2 regions of the Leifsonia sp. RAF41 genome follow, and region 2 is predicted to be linked to the other one. Evidence: predicted binding sites of a transcription regulator. Region 2 holds the regulator's gene; the other holds the start of a gene.
What was found. Region 2 encodes HspR, which represses chaperone genes until heat shock. Its sites were predicted from a motif close to AAGTTGAGTCNNNNNGACTCAACTT; they were not measured.
Positions count from the first base shown of each region.

Region 1: the regulator HspR is predicted to act here: its motif matches at 4,667-4,691, upstream of AB4Y74_RS04880 (ATP-dependent Clp protease ATP-binding subunit).

Region 1 covers NZ_JBFREB010000001.1:1,024,433-1,031,783, forward strand. Annotated here, with positions in the region: gene AB4Y74_RS04850 (glycoside hydrolase family 15 protein) at 1-1,362, shown strand, start outside; gene AB4Y74_RS04855 (hypothetical protein) at 1,353-1,901, shown strand; gene AB4Y74_RS04860 (alpha/beta fold hydrolase) at 1,928-2,641, opposite strand; gene AB4Y74_RS04865 (DUF2000 domain-containing protein) at 2,702-3,166, opposite strand; gene AB4Y74_RS04870 (Lrp/AsnC family transcriptional regulator) at 3,272-3,727, shown strand; gene AB4Y74_RS04875 (aldo/keto reductase) at 3,783-4,601, shown strand; gene AB4Y74_RS04880 (ATP-dependent Clp protease ATP-binding subunit) at 4,710-7,253, shown strand.
Region 2 covers NZ_JBFREB010000001.1:3,097,482-3,104,832, forward strand. Annotated here, with positions in the region: gene AB4Y74_RS15045 (class I SAM-dependent methyltransferase) at 148-1,284, opposite strand; gene AB4Y74_RS15050 (alpha/beta hydrolase) at 1,435-2,817, shown strand; gene AB4Y74_RS15055 (glycine C-acetyltransferase) at 2,909-4,096, opposite strand; gene tdh (L-threonine 3-dehydrogenase) at 4,099-5,142, opposite strand; gene AB4Y74_RS15065 (isochorismatase family protein) at 5,261-5,998, shown strand; gene AB4Y74_RS15070 (heat shock protein transcriptional repressor HspR) at 6,099-6,512, opposite strand; gene AB4Y74_RS15075 (DnaJ C-terminal domain-containing protein) at 6,515-7,351, opposite strand, start outside.

The DNA.
Region 1 (7,351 bases), 2.1 Mb from region 2:
TTGCACGGAGTCAGCCAGGACACTCTCGACGGAGACGACGTCGACACCACGATCACCCTCGCGGCAGGCGACCGGCGGCTGCTGGCCTTCGAGACCGAACCGACGGGCGACCCGCGCGCCCTCGGACGAGCCAGAGGCACCCGGCTGTTCCGCGACACGGTCGACTTCTGGCGCGACTGGCTCTCGCGCTCCACCCACTCGGGACGCTGGCGCGAGGAGGTCGAGCGGTCCGCCATGGTGCTGAAGCTGCTGCAGTACGCCCCCACGGGTGCGCTGGTCGCCGCTCCCACGGCAGCGCTGCCGGAGCAGCTCGGCGGCGTGCGCAACTGGGACTACCGCTACACCTGGATCCGCGATGCCTCCCTCTCCATCTTCTCGTTGCTCGCACTCGGCTACACCGACGAGGCCATCTCCTTCCAGCTGTGGGTCGCCGATCGGGTGCTCGAACAGGTGGGCGACTCGTCCGGGCCGCTGAAGATCATGTACCGGATCGACGGGTCGTCCGACCTGGAGGAGCTGACGCTGGACCATTTCGAAGGTTATGCGGGCTCGCGTCCTGTGCACATCGGCAACGGTGCGGCGGACCAGCTGCAACTCGACATCTACGGCGAGGCGCTGTGGGCGATCGCCGCGGGTGAGCAATTCCGGCCGATGGGTCACCCCGGATGGACGAAGCTGCGCGGCATCCTCGACTGGCTGGCGGACAACTGGGATCAGCCCGACGAGGGGGTGTGGGAGACCCGCGGCGGGCGGAAGGACTTCACCTACGGCCGCATCATGTGCTGGGTCGCCTTCGATCGCGGCATCCGCATCGCGCGCGACCGCGGCTTCCCCGCACCGCTCGAACGGTGGACGGCCGAACGCGACGCCATTTACGAACAGGTCTTCACGCGGTGCTGGAACCCGGAACGCAAGGCCTTCACGCAGTATCCGGGCACCGACGTCGTGGATGCGATCACGCTTCTCATGCCCCGGGTGGGGATGATTGCGCCGCAGGACCCGATGTGGCTGTCCACGCTAGACGCGATCGGCGAGGAACTGGTGACGGACAGTCTGGTGTACCGGTACAACCCGGCGGCCTCGCCGGACGGGCTCCCGGGCGAGGAGGGCACCTTCTCGCTGTGCTCCTTCTTCTACGTCATGGCCCTGACGGACGCAGGCCGGCTGGAGGAGGCGCAGTACGCCTTCGAGAAGATGCTGACCTACGGCAACCACGTCGGCCTGTACGCGGAGGAGGTCGACCCGTCCGGTCTGCAGCTCGGCAACTTCCCTCAGGCGTTCACCCACCTGGCGCTGATCCGGGCGGCGATCGACCTGGACGCCGCCCTCGAGAGTGCGGCCACACGCCGGCGATGGACCTGAACGAGTCGGGAAGCCCGCCGGCCGGGCGCGATTCGCCGACCCACAGTGGGCTGTGGCGGCACTGGGGGTCGCCGGCCGCGATCTACGGCACGATCGTGTACGCGAGCGTTGTTGCGGCGGCCTCAAAGGTCGATGACGATCAGGCGTCGGCGGTGCGCCTGCTGGTGTTCAGCGTGGTGAGCATCCTCATCTTCTGGCTCGCCCACGTCTACTCGACGGCGCTCGGTTTCCAGGGCGACGCGGACGACACGGGCAATCGGGTGCGCGACTCGATCCGTCACGCTCTCGCCGAGTCCGGCGGGATGCTGGAGGCGGCCATCGTGCCCAGCGTGCCGTTGCTTCTCGCCGCCCTCGGCATCCTGCCCGCCGACTTCGGGGTCGGTCTGGCGCTCTGGCTGGCGGTGCTGATGCTCGCGCTCCTCGGCTATTCGGTCTTCCGCAGACGCGGTCGCAGGATGCTGGTGTGCCTCGCCGGCGCGGTGGTGACAGGGTCGTTCGGGATCGTCGTCATCCTGCTGAAGAGCGCCCTGCAGCACTGACCGCGGTCATCAGCTCTGGACGGTCGTCAGTGGTCGGCGGCCTCCGCCAGCAGGGCGCCCAGCTCTGCCGGTCGTGTGAACATCGGCCAGTGCCCGGTCGGGAGCTCGACCACCTCCAGGCGCTCGAGTCGGCCGACCTCCGCCAGCACCGGTGAGCCGCCGTCGACCCAGGAGCGCAGGTCGGCCGGGGTGAACTCGCACGCGACGATTGTGGCCGGGACAGCTCGCCGCCGCTGGTCGTCGGCCAGTTCGATCGGGGTGGTCGGGATCGCTCCCGGTTCGGGGACGGCGGTGCGCCGGAACTCGTCGCGCTGCTCGTCGGTGAGGTCGATCAGGTCGGCGTCTTCGAAGTCCTCCCAGGCGAGCAGGTCGATCTCGCCGTCGACCGGGGTCATGTCCGAGGCGATGACACCGCCCGGCCCGAGCGGCCAGGAGTCGACGTAGACCGTCCGTGAGATGCGGGACGGACGCAGACCCGTCGCCGCATACGCCAGCGGACCGCCGCCCGAATGGCCGACGAGGACCACATCCCGTTCGCCAGCATCGCCCACCCCGTCGATCTGCCGGACGATCGCGTCCACCTGGTCGGGAACCGTGATCCGTCCGCGGTCGCTCGCGCCCGGCTCCAACCCGGGCAGCGTGAGGGGATGCGCGTGGTGCCCCGCCCGCTCGATGACCGGCGTCACCTCCCGCCAGGCGTCGGCTCCGAGCCAGAATCCGGGAACGAGGATGATCTCCATGCGCCGACGGTAGCGCAGGGGTCCGACATCGGGCACCACGGGGCGCGCTCAGAGTGACGCTCAGAGCAGCGCGAGCTTTCCGACGATGCGATCCACGCGGTTGCGCGGTCCGACGATGCTCACCGCATAGTAGGGCAGAGCGTCCGACTCGGTATCGGCGACCGCCCGCAGGTACTCGTCGTACATGCGGGTCAGCTGCGCCGCGGCCGGCATGTCGGCGACGAAGACGTCCTCTGCTGTGTCCGCTTTCGCCCGGATCGCAGCCAGTTGCTCTCCGGATGCACGCAGCACCGAGCAGCCCGCCCAGGGGAGGCCCGGATGGACGGTGCCGTCGGCATCCACGGCCTCCGGGCCCAGGAGGCCATCGACCCGGTCGGCCGTGGCCGCTGCCGCGCAGATGGCCGCATTCGCCGCGATACCCGCTGGCAGGGACTCCTGGACGACGACCACCCACTTCAGCCGGGCCGACCGCGTTGGCGCCCCGGTGTCCACCTCGTGCGGCAGGAAGCCGACGGTCTTCGTCATGACGCGTGTCCCTTCGTTCGGTCTGAGCGAGCCGAATCTACTGAAAATGCGAGCCCCGTGCACGAAGGCCGAACATCATTCGGCAGAACCGCTATTCTGCTCGACATGGACGAACTTGATCGGGCGATCCTGCGCGAACTCCAGTCGGATGCGCGGCGCAGCAACCGCGAGGTCGCCGCGGCTGTCGGGGTCTCGCCGAGCACCGCACTCGAACGCACCAGAGCCCTGCGGCGGCGCGGCATCATTCGCGGCGCCATGCTCGACGTGGACCTCGCCGCCATCGGCCGCCCCGTGCAGGCTCTCATCGCGGTGCGCATTCGGCCGCCGTCGCGTCCCGTCATCGAGGGCTTCCGGGACTGGGTGGCGGGGTTGCCCGAGACGCTCGGCGTGTTCGTGACGAGCGGGAACGAGGACTTCATCATCCATGTCGCCGTCGCCGACAACGAGAGTCTGTACGCGTTCGTGATCGACCGGCTCACCCAACGGCGCGAGATCGCGGACGTCCGCACGTCGGTCGTGTACGAGCACCTGCGCAACGGGAGCCCGGACCCGCTCAACTGATTCGCCCGGCGGGGCTACCATGTGCCGCACCGCATCCTTCGAGAGGAACACACGCATGCCCGCACTGACCGACACGTTCACGCTCTCCAATGGGGTCGCCATCCCCAAGATCGGCTTCGGGACCTGGCAGATCCCCGACGGCCCGAAGACCTACGACTCCGTTCGCACCGCGCTCGACGCCGGCTACCGCCACATCGACACGGCCCGCGCCTACGGAAACGAGGCGAGCGTCGGGCGCGCGGTTCGCGACAGCGGGGTGCGGCGCGACGAGATCTTCATCACGACGAAGTGTCCGGCGGAGGTGAAGGATGCGGACGGCGCGCGGCACGCCTTCGACCGCTCCACCGAGTTGCTGGACCTCGGTGCGATCGACCTCTACCTCATCCACGCGCCCTGGCCGTGGAACGCGATCGGCAGCGACCACCGCGCGGGCAACATCGAGGTCTGGAAGGTGTTCGAGGAGATCTACGAGGCCGGCCGCACCCGCTCCATCGGCGTCAGCAATTTCACCGTGGCCGACCTGGAGTCGCTCATCGACGCGACGGAGGTCCTTCCGCATGCCAACCAGATCCGCTGGTTCGTCGGCAACACGCAGCCGGAGACGACGGCGTTCTGCCAGGAGCGCGACATCCTCGTCGAGGGCTACTCGCCGCTTGCGACCGGACGCCTCCTCGACAACGCCGACATCGCCGCGATCGCGGAGAAGTACGGCAAGTCGGTCGCACAGGTGAGCATCCGCTACCTGCTGCAAAAGGACATCCTGCCTCTCCCCAAGTCGACTACGCCGAGCCGAATCGTCGAGAATGCCGACGTCGACTTCGAGCTCTCGGCCGAGGATGTGGCGGCGCTCGACGCGCTCGACGCGGGGGACTGACACCACCTCCCTCAGCGAATCAACTGGTTGCCGGACCCCGGAATAAAGCTCCCCCTCCTGCGTTGGACTTGAGTGCACAAGGCTCAACTTTCAGAAACAGGAGAACACGTGCCTGAGAACTTCACTCCCGACGGTGACAGCAACAACTCGTTCGACGAGTTCCTTGCGCGGTACCTCGCGGGTGAGCGTGCGCGCAATGCACGCTCGATCGACATCAGCCGCTTCCTCAGCCGCCGCACCCAGGAGATCCTCGCCGAGGCGGGGCGCTTCGCCCTGCAGCACGGTCACAACGAGCTGGACGCCCTCCACGTCCTGCGCGTGATGGCCGAGCAGGAGCCGGCCGCTGACGCCATGCGGCGCATCGGCGTCGACCCGTCGCGGGTCGCGCAGGCCGCCGAGTCGCGCCTGCCCGCTTCCAGCGACGTGATCCGCGCCGACGGCGCATCCATCACCGGTGCGCTGCAGCGCGCACTGTTCCACGCGTACCAGGTCGCCCAGGCGTCCGGTTCCACCTACATCGACCCCGAGCACGTCTTCTTCGCGCTCGTGATCGGCCGGGACGCCCCGGCCGGCCGGGTGCTGCAGTCCGCGGGCGTGACGCCCGAGGCCCTCAGCGACGCATTGGGCGACCGCGCGACGGTCGACGCCGGCGACCCGGGCGACTCCCTCGGCTCCGAGGGTGGGTCGCAGACCCCGATGCTCGACCAGTTCGGCACCGACCTGACCGCGCTCGCGCGCGACGGCAAGCTTGACCCGGTCATCGGCCGGCTCGACGAGATCGAGCAGACGGTCGAGATCCTCTCCCGGCGCACCAAGAACAACCCGGTGCTGGTGGGCGAGGCGGGCGTCGGCAAGACCGCGATCGTCGAGGGCCTGGCCCGCGCGATCGTCGCAGGCGATGTGCCCGAGCAGTTGCAGGAGAAGCGCGTCGTCTCGCTCGACCTGGCGGCCATGGTCGCGGGGACCCGCTACCGCGGCGACTTCGAGGAGCGGCTCACCGCGCTCATGGACGAGATCAGCGCCGGGACCGCTGAGCTGATCGTCTTCATCGACGAGCTGCACACCGTGGTCGGTGCCGGAGGTTCGGGCGAGTCCGGCGGCATGGACGCCGGCAACATCCTCAAGCCCCGCCTGGCCCGCGGCGACCTGCACCTGGTCGGTGCCACCACTCTCAAGGAGTACCGCCGCATCGAGAAGGACCCGGCGCTGGAGCGCCGCTTCCAGCCGGTGACCGTCGGCGAGCCGTCCGTGGAGGACGCGGTGCTCATCCTCGACGGCCTCCGTCCTGCCTATGAGGACCACCACGGGGTCCGCTACACCGCTGACGCGATCCGTGCCGCGGTGGAGCTCTCCGACCGCTACGTCTCCGACCGCTTCCTGCCGGACAAGGCCATCGACCTGATCGACCAGGCCGGCGCTCGCCTGCGCCTGTCGCTCGGCAAGCGCGTGGACACGTCCGCCCTGATGGAGCGCCTAGCCACGTTGGAGTCCGAGAAGAACTCCGCGGTCGCGGCCGAGCACTACGAGGAGGCATCGCGTCTGCGCGACGAGATCGAGACGGTTCAGCACTCGCTGGACGAGCTCGCCTCAGCCCCCCGAGTGGATGCGGTGGTGGGCGAGCCCGAGATCGCGGCGATCGTGTCGCGCTCGACGGGCATCCCGGTGTCCCGTGTCGGCGAGGCCGACCGTGAGCGCCTGGCGCGCCTCGAGTCGGAGCTGCACGAGCGGGTGATCGGCCAGCACGACGCGGTCGTCTCCGTCGCGAAGGCGGTGCGCCGCAATCGCACCGGTCTCGGTGACGAGGGCCGTCCTGTCGGCAGTTTCCTCTTCCTCGGCCCGACCGGTGTCGGCAAGACCGAGCTGGCGAAGTCGCTCGCGGCGTCCCTGTTCGGTGACGAGAAGGCCATGCTGCGGTTCGACATGAGCGAGTTCGGCGAGCGTCACACCGTCGCCCGCCTGGTCGGTGCCCCTCCCGGATACGTCGGATACGACGAGGCCGGCCAGCTGACCGAGCGCGTGCGCCGCAACCCGTACTCGGTGGTGCTGTTCGACGAGATCGAGAAGGCTCACCCGGACGTGTTCAACCTGCTGCTGCAGGTGCTCGACGACGGTCGCCTGACCGACGGTCAGGGCCGCACGGTCGATTTCCGCAACACGGTGGTCATCATGACGTCGAACCTCGGTTCGGAGTTCCTGGCGTCGCGTTCCGGTGCGCTCGGATTCGTGCCGGCGGACTCGGACGGTTTCTCGTCGGAGAAGGACATCCGCGACCGCGTCATGGGCAAGCTTCGTGAGGCGATGCGCCCCGAGTTCCTCAACCGCATCGACGAGATCGTGCTGTTCCGGAAGCTGGACGCCGAGCAGCTGCGCGACATCGTCCGCCTGCTGCTGAACGCGACCGCCTCCCGCCTGGCCGCCCGCGACATCGCCTTCGAGGCGACGGATGCGGCGGTCGCCTGGATCGCGGACGCCGGCTACGAGCCGGAGTACGGAGCCCGCCCGCTCCGCCGCGTCATCCAGCGCCAGGTCGACGACCGCATCGCTGAGCTGATGGTCAGCGGCGAGCTCGCCGAGGGCGGCCGTGTGACCGTAGACGCCGAGGCCGGCGACCTCCGGGTCACCGCCCCCGCGGCCTTGCCGCTCGCGGCGTAACCCGCCCCGCCCCACCCCACGCGAAGGCGCCGACCCTGTTCTCAGGGCCGGCGCCTTCGCGCATCCCGGCCTCTCCCGCGGCCCCCGCGGCCTCTGCG
Region 2 (7,351 bases):
GGGGACGTTAGCAACATCCGCCCGGGAGGACAAGCGTGTTACGACGGATTCGATTGCCGAATTGCCTTCGGAGCCCCTGAAAGCGTTGCGAATCCGCTCATCCGCAACGGAAGAAGTCGTCGAACTCCCGGATTCGGCTCTGCGCGGTCAGCCGCGCTTGCGCGACGCCGTGACGGTGAATTTCGCGTTGCGGGCGATCTGCCGCGTCGGTCCCACCGTACGTTCGAGGGCCGCCCGGTACCCGAGGTGCGAGTTCCATACGGTCCACAGTTCGCCCTCGGGCGCCAGCACCCGACCTGCATCCGCGAACAGCCGGTGCGCAATGCCGGTGTGCACCGCCCCGCCGATGTGAAACGGCGGGTTGAGCACCACGAGGTCGGCGGATGCGTCGGGCTGCGAGCGCAGGCCGTCGTCCCGGACCACGGTCACGCGGTCGGCGACATGGTTGGCCGCCGCGGTCGCGGAAGCGGAGGCGACAGCGGCGGCGGACTGATCAGTGGCGATCACGTGGAGGCCCGGCCGGCCCGCGGCGAGCGCCGACGCCAGCACGCCGGTGCCGCAGCCGAGGTCGATCGCCGTGCGCGCCTCCGGCACCGCCTGCCCGAGCACGCCGAGCAGGAAGCGCGTCCCGATATCGACGGCCGTACCCGCGAATGCAGCACCGTGGGCGCAGACCCAGAGCCCCGTGTCCGCGTCCAGCGTCCGCTCGGGCCAGCGGTCCAGCACGGTGGCTGCGGCGGGATGCGGCTCCCGCGCCGTCAGCACGCGCGCCTTCTGGCGAGCCAGCGACGCCTCCACCGACCCGAACACCTCCGCGAGGACACCGTTCATCGCGGTGGTCATATGCTTCAGCATCCCGCTGGCGTAAACCGTCACATCGGGGTGCGCGTGCTCTGCGATAAGGGTGGCGATCTCGGCGAGCGCGTCGAGGCTGCGCGGCAGACGGAGGAGCACCGTCCGGGCTCCCCGAACCAGCGACTCGTCGAGCGGGCGATGCTCGAACGTCCCACCGAGGTCGAGAGCTGCCGCATTGGCGTCGAGCGCACGCTCGCCGGTGAGCGCATCCTGGTGCACCCGGATGTCGTGGGCGCCGCGCGCGGCCGCCGCGAGTGTCAATGCTCCGTACCCGTCGCCGATGACGACGAGTCCTGGCGCAGCAACCGCCTCGCCCGCGAGGTCGGCGAGCAGCCGGTCGGCGGCGTCGGACGCGAACAGGTTCGGCGCCTCGACATCCGGCCACCGGCCCAGCCGCTCATAGGGGAAGTCGGGAGCTGCGGGGGACACGCCTCCAGTCAACCAGAGGGCGCGCTCGGCAGCATCCCGTCACCGGCCGGCGGGCCTGCCTCGACCGCGAGGGGCGGGAGGTCGAACTCCTTCGCCACCGTACGCCCTGACGGCGTAGGCCCCGGCCCGGTCGGCCATAGACTGGCCGCAATGTCCGCGCTCGCCTGGCTCGCCGCCGCCCTCATCGCGGTGGGCGCATACCCGGCGTACCGCTTCGTGCGGCGCTCGTGGCGGTTCCGGGCGAACGCGACGGTGACCGCTGTCATCGCGAGCCAGGTCGCCGGCCTGGTACTCGTCGTGCTCGGCGTGCTGCTCCTCCCCCGACCGGATCTGGTCGGGATGGGATGGTTCGTCCTCCTGCTGGCCGCGACGGTCCTTCCACTCGCGATCGGCGACCTCGTGCAGTCCGCCGACCGCAGGGCCGTCCGCGTCGCGGTCGCCGCCGCCGCTGCCGCCCTCACCGTCGGCGTCATGGGTGTCGCGGCGACGCCGGCACTCGCACAGCCCGTGGTGGCCGGCCGCGCCATCCCGGTCACCGCGAAGACACTGGCCGAAGGTTATCAGCTGGCGGTGCACATCCCGCCGACGGCATCGGAGTTCGAAGCCCGCGACGCGCACCTGTTCGTTCCACCGGGCTGGTTGCGCGATCCCTCCTCCACACGGCCGGTCGTCGAAATGATGATGGGCCAGCCGGGCAGCCCGACTCTGGGCGCCACCCTGGACGCATTGCACAGCCTCGGCGACGACCGCCTCAATCAGGCCCCCTTCGTCCTGGTCGTCGACCAGCTCGGCGCGCTCGACAAGAACCCGCCGTGCGCGGACGTGCCCGGGACCAAGCTGGTCACCTATCTGGCCAAGGATGTGCCCGCCTGGATCGACACGAACCTTCCCGTGGCGCACGACCGCGCCCAGCGGGTTATCGCCGGGTTCTCGCATGGTGGCGAGTGCGCGGCGTACCTGGGTGCCGGCTTCCCGGAGACCTGGGGCGCGGTGATCGACATCTCCGGTCCGGACAAGCCGGGCGAGTACCGGCCCACCGTCACGCGCGACCAGTACTTCGGCGGCGATCAGGTCGCGTACGAGAAGACGTGGCCGGCCAACGTGCTCGCATCGCGCGACTACCCGCAGACGACCGTCGGCATCTTCGTCGCCGGTGCGGAGGATGCGAAGTTCCGTCCGCAGGTCGAGGACACCGCGACGGCGGCCGAGAACGCCGGATGGAAGGTGACCTACTGGGCGGTCCCTGGGGCGGGGCATTCCAGTCCGACGCTGACGAAAGGCCTGGCCACCGGGTACAACCAGCTGATCGGGTCGTGGATGCGCTCCGGCGTGACCGGCTCGGGCGAGCGGTTCCTCTGTGTGCCTGACCAGACGTCTCGCGCCTGCGGGCTGACGCAGGCGGCGGCGGTCGCCGGGACGGTCGCGATCGTGGACCTGTCCGCGCTGGCGGTGTTCCTGGTGATCGCGTTGAGCCTGTTCTTCGCCCGTCGCGGGGCGTCTCTGCGGCGCGCGCGTCCCTCCCTCGACGACTGACGCTGTTGCGCCCGGCCCCTTACGATTTGCGCCAAATGTCGGTTATGCGGCGCTCATAACCGCGATTTGGCGCAAATCGTGCGAGCGGGGCTTACGCGGCCACGGCGGCGCGGGATGCGATGAACGCGTCCACGCAGCGGCGGATCTCCTCGTCCGTGTGCGCCGCTGAGAGCTGCACACGGATGCGCGCGCGACCCTTCGGCACGACGGGGTACGAGAACGCAGTCACGTACACGCCCTGACGCTGCATCTCGTCGGCGATGCGGCCGGTGAGCGCAGCATCCCCGAACATGACCGGCACGATGGGATGCGCACCCGGCAGCAGGTCGAAGCCGGCCTCGGTCATGAGCCCGCGGAACAGTTCCGCGTTGGTGACCAACTGGGCCCGCAGGTGGTCCGACTGCTCCAGCAGGTCGAGGGCGGCCAGCGTACCGGCGACGATGGAGGGTGCCAGCGTGTTCGAGAACAGGTACGGCCGAGCGCGCTGCCGCAGCAGGTCGACGATCTCGCGACGGCTGGCGACGTAGCCGCCGGAGGCGCCGCCGAGCGCCTTGCCGAACGTCCCGGTGTAGATGTCGATCCGGTCGGAGACCCCGCAGAACTCGGGTGTTCCCCGTCCGTGCTCGCCGACGAAGCCGACCGCGTGCGAGTCGTCGACGAAGACCAGCGCACCGAACTCGTCGGCGAGGTCGCAGATCTCGGCGAGCGGGGCGATGTAGCCGTCCATCGAGAAGACACCATCGGTCACGATGACAGTGAAGCGGGCACCCGCATCCCGAGCCGCCTCCAGCTGTGCACGCAGGTCGGCCATGTCGCGGTTCTTGTAGCGGAACCGCTGCGCCTTCGAGAGGCGGATGCCGTCGATGATGGATGCGTGGTTCAGCTCGTCCGAGACGATGGCGTCCTCGGCGGTGAAGAGCGTCTCGAACACGCCTCCGTTCGCGTCGAAGCAGGACGAGAAGAGGATGGTCGCCTCCGTGCCGAGGAATTTCGACACCCGACGCTCGAGCTCCAGGTGCTGCTCCTGGGTGCCGCAGATGAAGCGCACGCTGGCCATCCCGTAGCCCCAGTCGTCGAGCGCCGTCTTGGCGGCATCGCGCAAGGCCGGATGGTCGGCCAGACCCAGGTAGTTGTTGGCGCAGAAGTTCAGCACCTGCTGGCCGTCGGCGGTGATGAGCGCGGACTGCGGGCCGTGGATGCTGCGCTCGCGTTTGGTGAGCCCGGCCTCCTCGATCTGCTGCAGCTGTGTCGCGATGTGCTCGCGGAAAGTTCCGTACATCTCTAGACCTCCGTCCAGTCGAGGATGACCTTGCCGCCGCCGGCCGCGGCGGCAGCGGCGAAACCCTTCTCCCAGTCGCGCGCGGGGAAGCGGTCGGACACGATCGACGCGATGGCGTCGTGCAGGGTGGCCGAGGTCTGCAGCATCGCACCCATGGCGTTCCACGTCTCGAACATCTCGCGGCCGTAGATGCCCTTCAGCGTGAGCATGTGCGTGACGACGATTCCCCAGTCGACGGCGATCTGGTGCGACGGAAGCCCCAGCATGGCGATGCGGCCGCCATGGTTCATGTTCTCGATCATCGACGGCAGAGCGGTCGGGGCGCCGCTCATCTCGAAGCCGACGTCGAAGCCTTCGCGCATCCCGAGTGCCTTCTGTGCTTCGTGGATGTCGTGCTGCGAGACGTCCACGGTGAAGTCGGCGCCCATCCCCCGCGCCAGCTCCAGCCGCTGCGCGCTCACGTCGGTGCCCACGATGAAGCGCGCGCCGACGTGGCGGGCGACGGCGATGGCCATCAGGCCGATGGGCCCGCATCCGGTGACCAGCACATCCTCACCCACGACCGGGAAGGCCAGTGCGGTGTGGACGGCGTTGCCGAGCGGGTCGAACAGCGCACCGACCTCGGGCTCGATCGCGCTGTGGTGCACCCAGACGTTGGTGGCGGGCAGCACGAGCTGCTCGGCGAACGCTCCGTCGCGCTGCACGCCGACACCCTGCGTGCGGATGCACATCTGGCGCCGGCCGGCACGGCAGTTGCGGCAGGTGCCGCAGACGATGTGCCCCTCGCCCGACACCAGGTCGCCGACCTCGACGTCGTGCACCAGGGGGCCGACCTCGATGACCTCGCCGAAGAATTCGTGGCCGGGGATGAGCGGGGCCTTCACGGCCGACGCCGCCCAGTCGTCCCAGCGCTGGATGTGCAGGTCGGTGCCGCAGATGCCGGTGCGTAGGACGCGGATCCGGACATCCTCGGGGCCCATCTCGGGCTCGGGTCGGTCGACCAGTTCGAGGCCGGGTGCGGCCTCGCTCTTGAACAGGGCTCTCATCGTCGCTTCCTCGTGGGAGTCGGTGTGCTTCATCGCGTGACCGCAGCCGCCTTGTGGGCGGGCCCGGCCGAGATAGAGCCTAGACCAGCGGTCCGGGGACGGACGCTAGAGTGCACGCATGAAACGCGCGCTGATCGTCATCGACCTGCAGAACGAGTACGTGACCGGCCATCTGAAGATCTGCTACCCCGACCTGCTCACGTCCATCCCGAACATCGAAGTGGCGTGGGATGCGGCTGACGACGACGACATTCCGGTCGTGGTCGTCCAGCACATCGAGGACGAGGGCGCGCCGGTCTTCGCACGCGGTTCGGAGGGCGCGGCCCTGCATCCTTCTATCGCCGACCGGGTGCCCGCCCACGTGGTCACCAAGGGCAGCGTCTCGGCCTTCCCGGGTACCGACCTGGAGGCATGGCTTCGCGAAGCCGGCGTGGATACGATCACGATCGCCGGCTACATGACCCAGCACTGCTGCGCGGGGACGGCCCGGGATGCGGCCGAGCTGGGCTTCACCGTGGAGTTCCTCTCCGACGCGACCGGGACGCTCGACCTCGTCAACGAGGCCGGCGCGATCTCGGCGGACGCCCTCCACCGCAGCGTGCTGGTCACCATGCAGTCGGAGTTCGCCGCCGTTGCGACGACGGAGGAGTGGACGCTGGCGGTCGAGGCCGGCGTCGCACTGCCGGGATCGAACCTCTGGGACAGCACCGGCCACGCCCGGCACCCCGCCAAGCACGCCGAACTGCACAAGCTCATGCGCGAGGTCCGAGCCGGGATCGATCGCGAGATCGCCGCCGGCGAGGCGCACAACATCGAGAACACCCTCTACGTCGGCCAGGGCGTGTCCTCGCTCTGACACTCGCCGTGCGCGCCGGCCGCCGAGTGGTGAGTGGATGCTCCAACCGGCGTCGAGTGGTGACATCATGTCGCAACTCGGCGAGAGGGCGGTCGCGAGCTCAGCGCTCCAGTGGACGCCAGACGACGACGGAGGTGCTCCGTCGCGTGCGCGTTCCGGCGCGCAGCGAGACGACCTCACCCTCCGAACCGGCGGCGAAGACGCGGCGGCCCGGACGGTTCAGGAGCTCGTCGGCCAGCGCCGACTCCAGCTCGCGGATCCGGCCATGGAGCTCGCCCACCTGGTCTTCGAGCTCGATGATGCGCCGGATGCCCTCCAGGCTCACGCCCTCGGAGCCGAGGCGCGCGATCTCCTGCAGCTTGGCGATGTCGCGCATCGAATACCGGCGCGACTTTCCGGCCGTTCGGCTGGGGCTGACGAGTCCGAGCCGGTCGTACTGGCGGAGCGTCTGCGGGTGCATGCCCGCGAGCTCTGCCGCGATCGAGATCACGAAGACCTGGCTGTTCTCGTCCATCGTCAGCTCCGGGCCTTCGTCAGGATGTCGTCGCGCGGGTTCTCGTCGGGCAGCTTCGCGGCGAACGCCTCCAGCGCATCCTTCGCCTCGGCGGAGAGGTGCGACGGGACGGCGACCTGCACGACCGCGAGCAGGTCGCCCGTGCCCTTGCTGGTCTCCACGCCTCGGCCCTTCACGCGCAGGACGCGTCCACTCGGGGTTCCGGGGGCGACGCGCAGCTTGACCGGGTCTCCGCCGAGCGTCGGGACCTCGATGGTCGCGCCGAGCGCGGCCTCCGCGAAGGTCACCGGCACGTTGACGCGCAGGTTGAGGCCGTCGCGCTCGAAGACCGGGTGCTTGCGGACGGTCACGGTCAGGACGATGTCGCCCGCCTCGCCGCCGTCCGGGCTGGGCTGACCTTTGCCGCGCAGCTTGATCTTCTGCCCGTCGGCGACCCCGGCCGGGATCTTCACCTTGATCGGCTTGCCGTCGGACGCCTGCAGCGTGATCGTCTCGCCGCGCGTGGCGGTCAGGAAGTCGATGGTCGTGTGGGCGGTCACATCGCGACCGCGGGTCGGCCCGCCGTAACCGCGGTAGCCGCCCGTCGTCGAGCCGAACCGGCCGTTGCCGAACAGTCCGCCGAAGACGTCGTCGAACCCGCCGCCTCCCTGCTGGAAGGTATAGCTCTGCTGGCCGCCCTGGCCGCCCTGGCCGAACATCCCACCGAAGACGTCGTCGAACCCGCCCTGCGCACCCGAGCCGGGCGCGGTGAACCGGGCGCCCGTGCCCATCGCGCGGATCTGGTCGTACTCCTTGCGCTCCTCGGGGTCATTGAGCACCGAGTAGGCCTCGCTGATCTC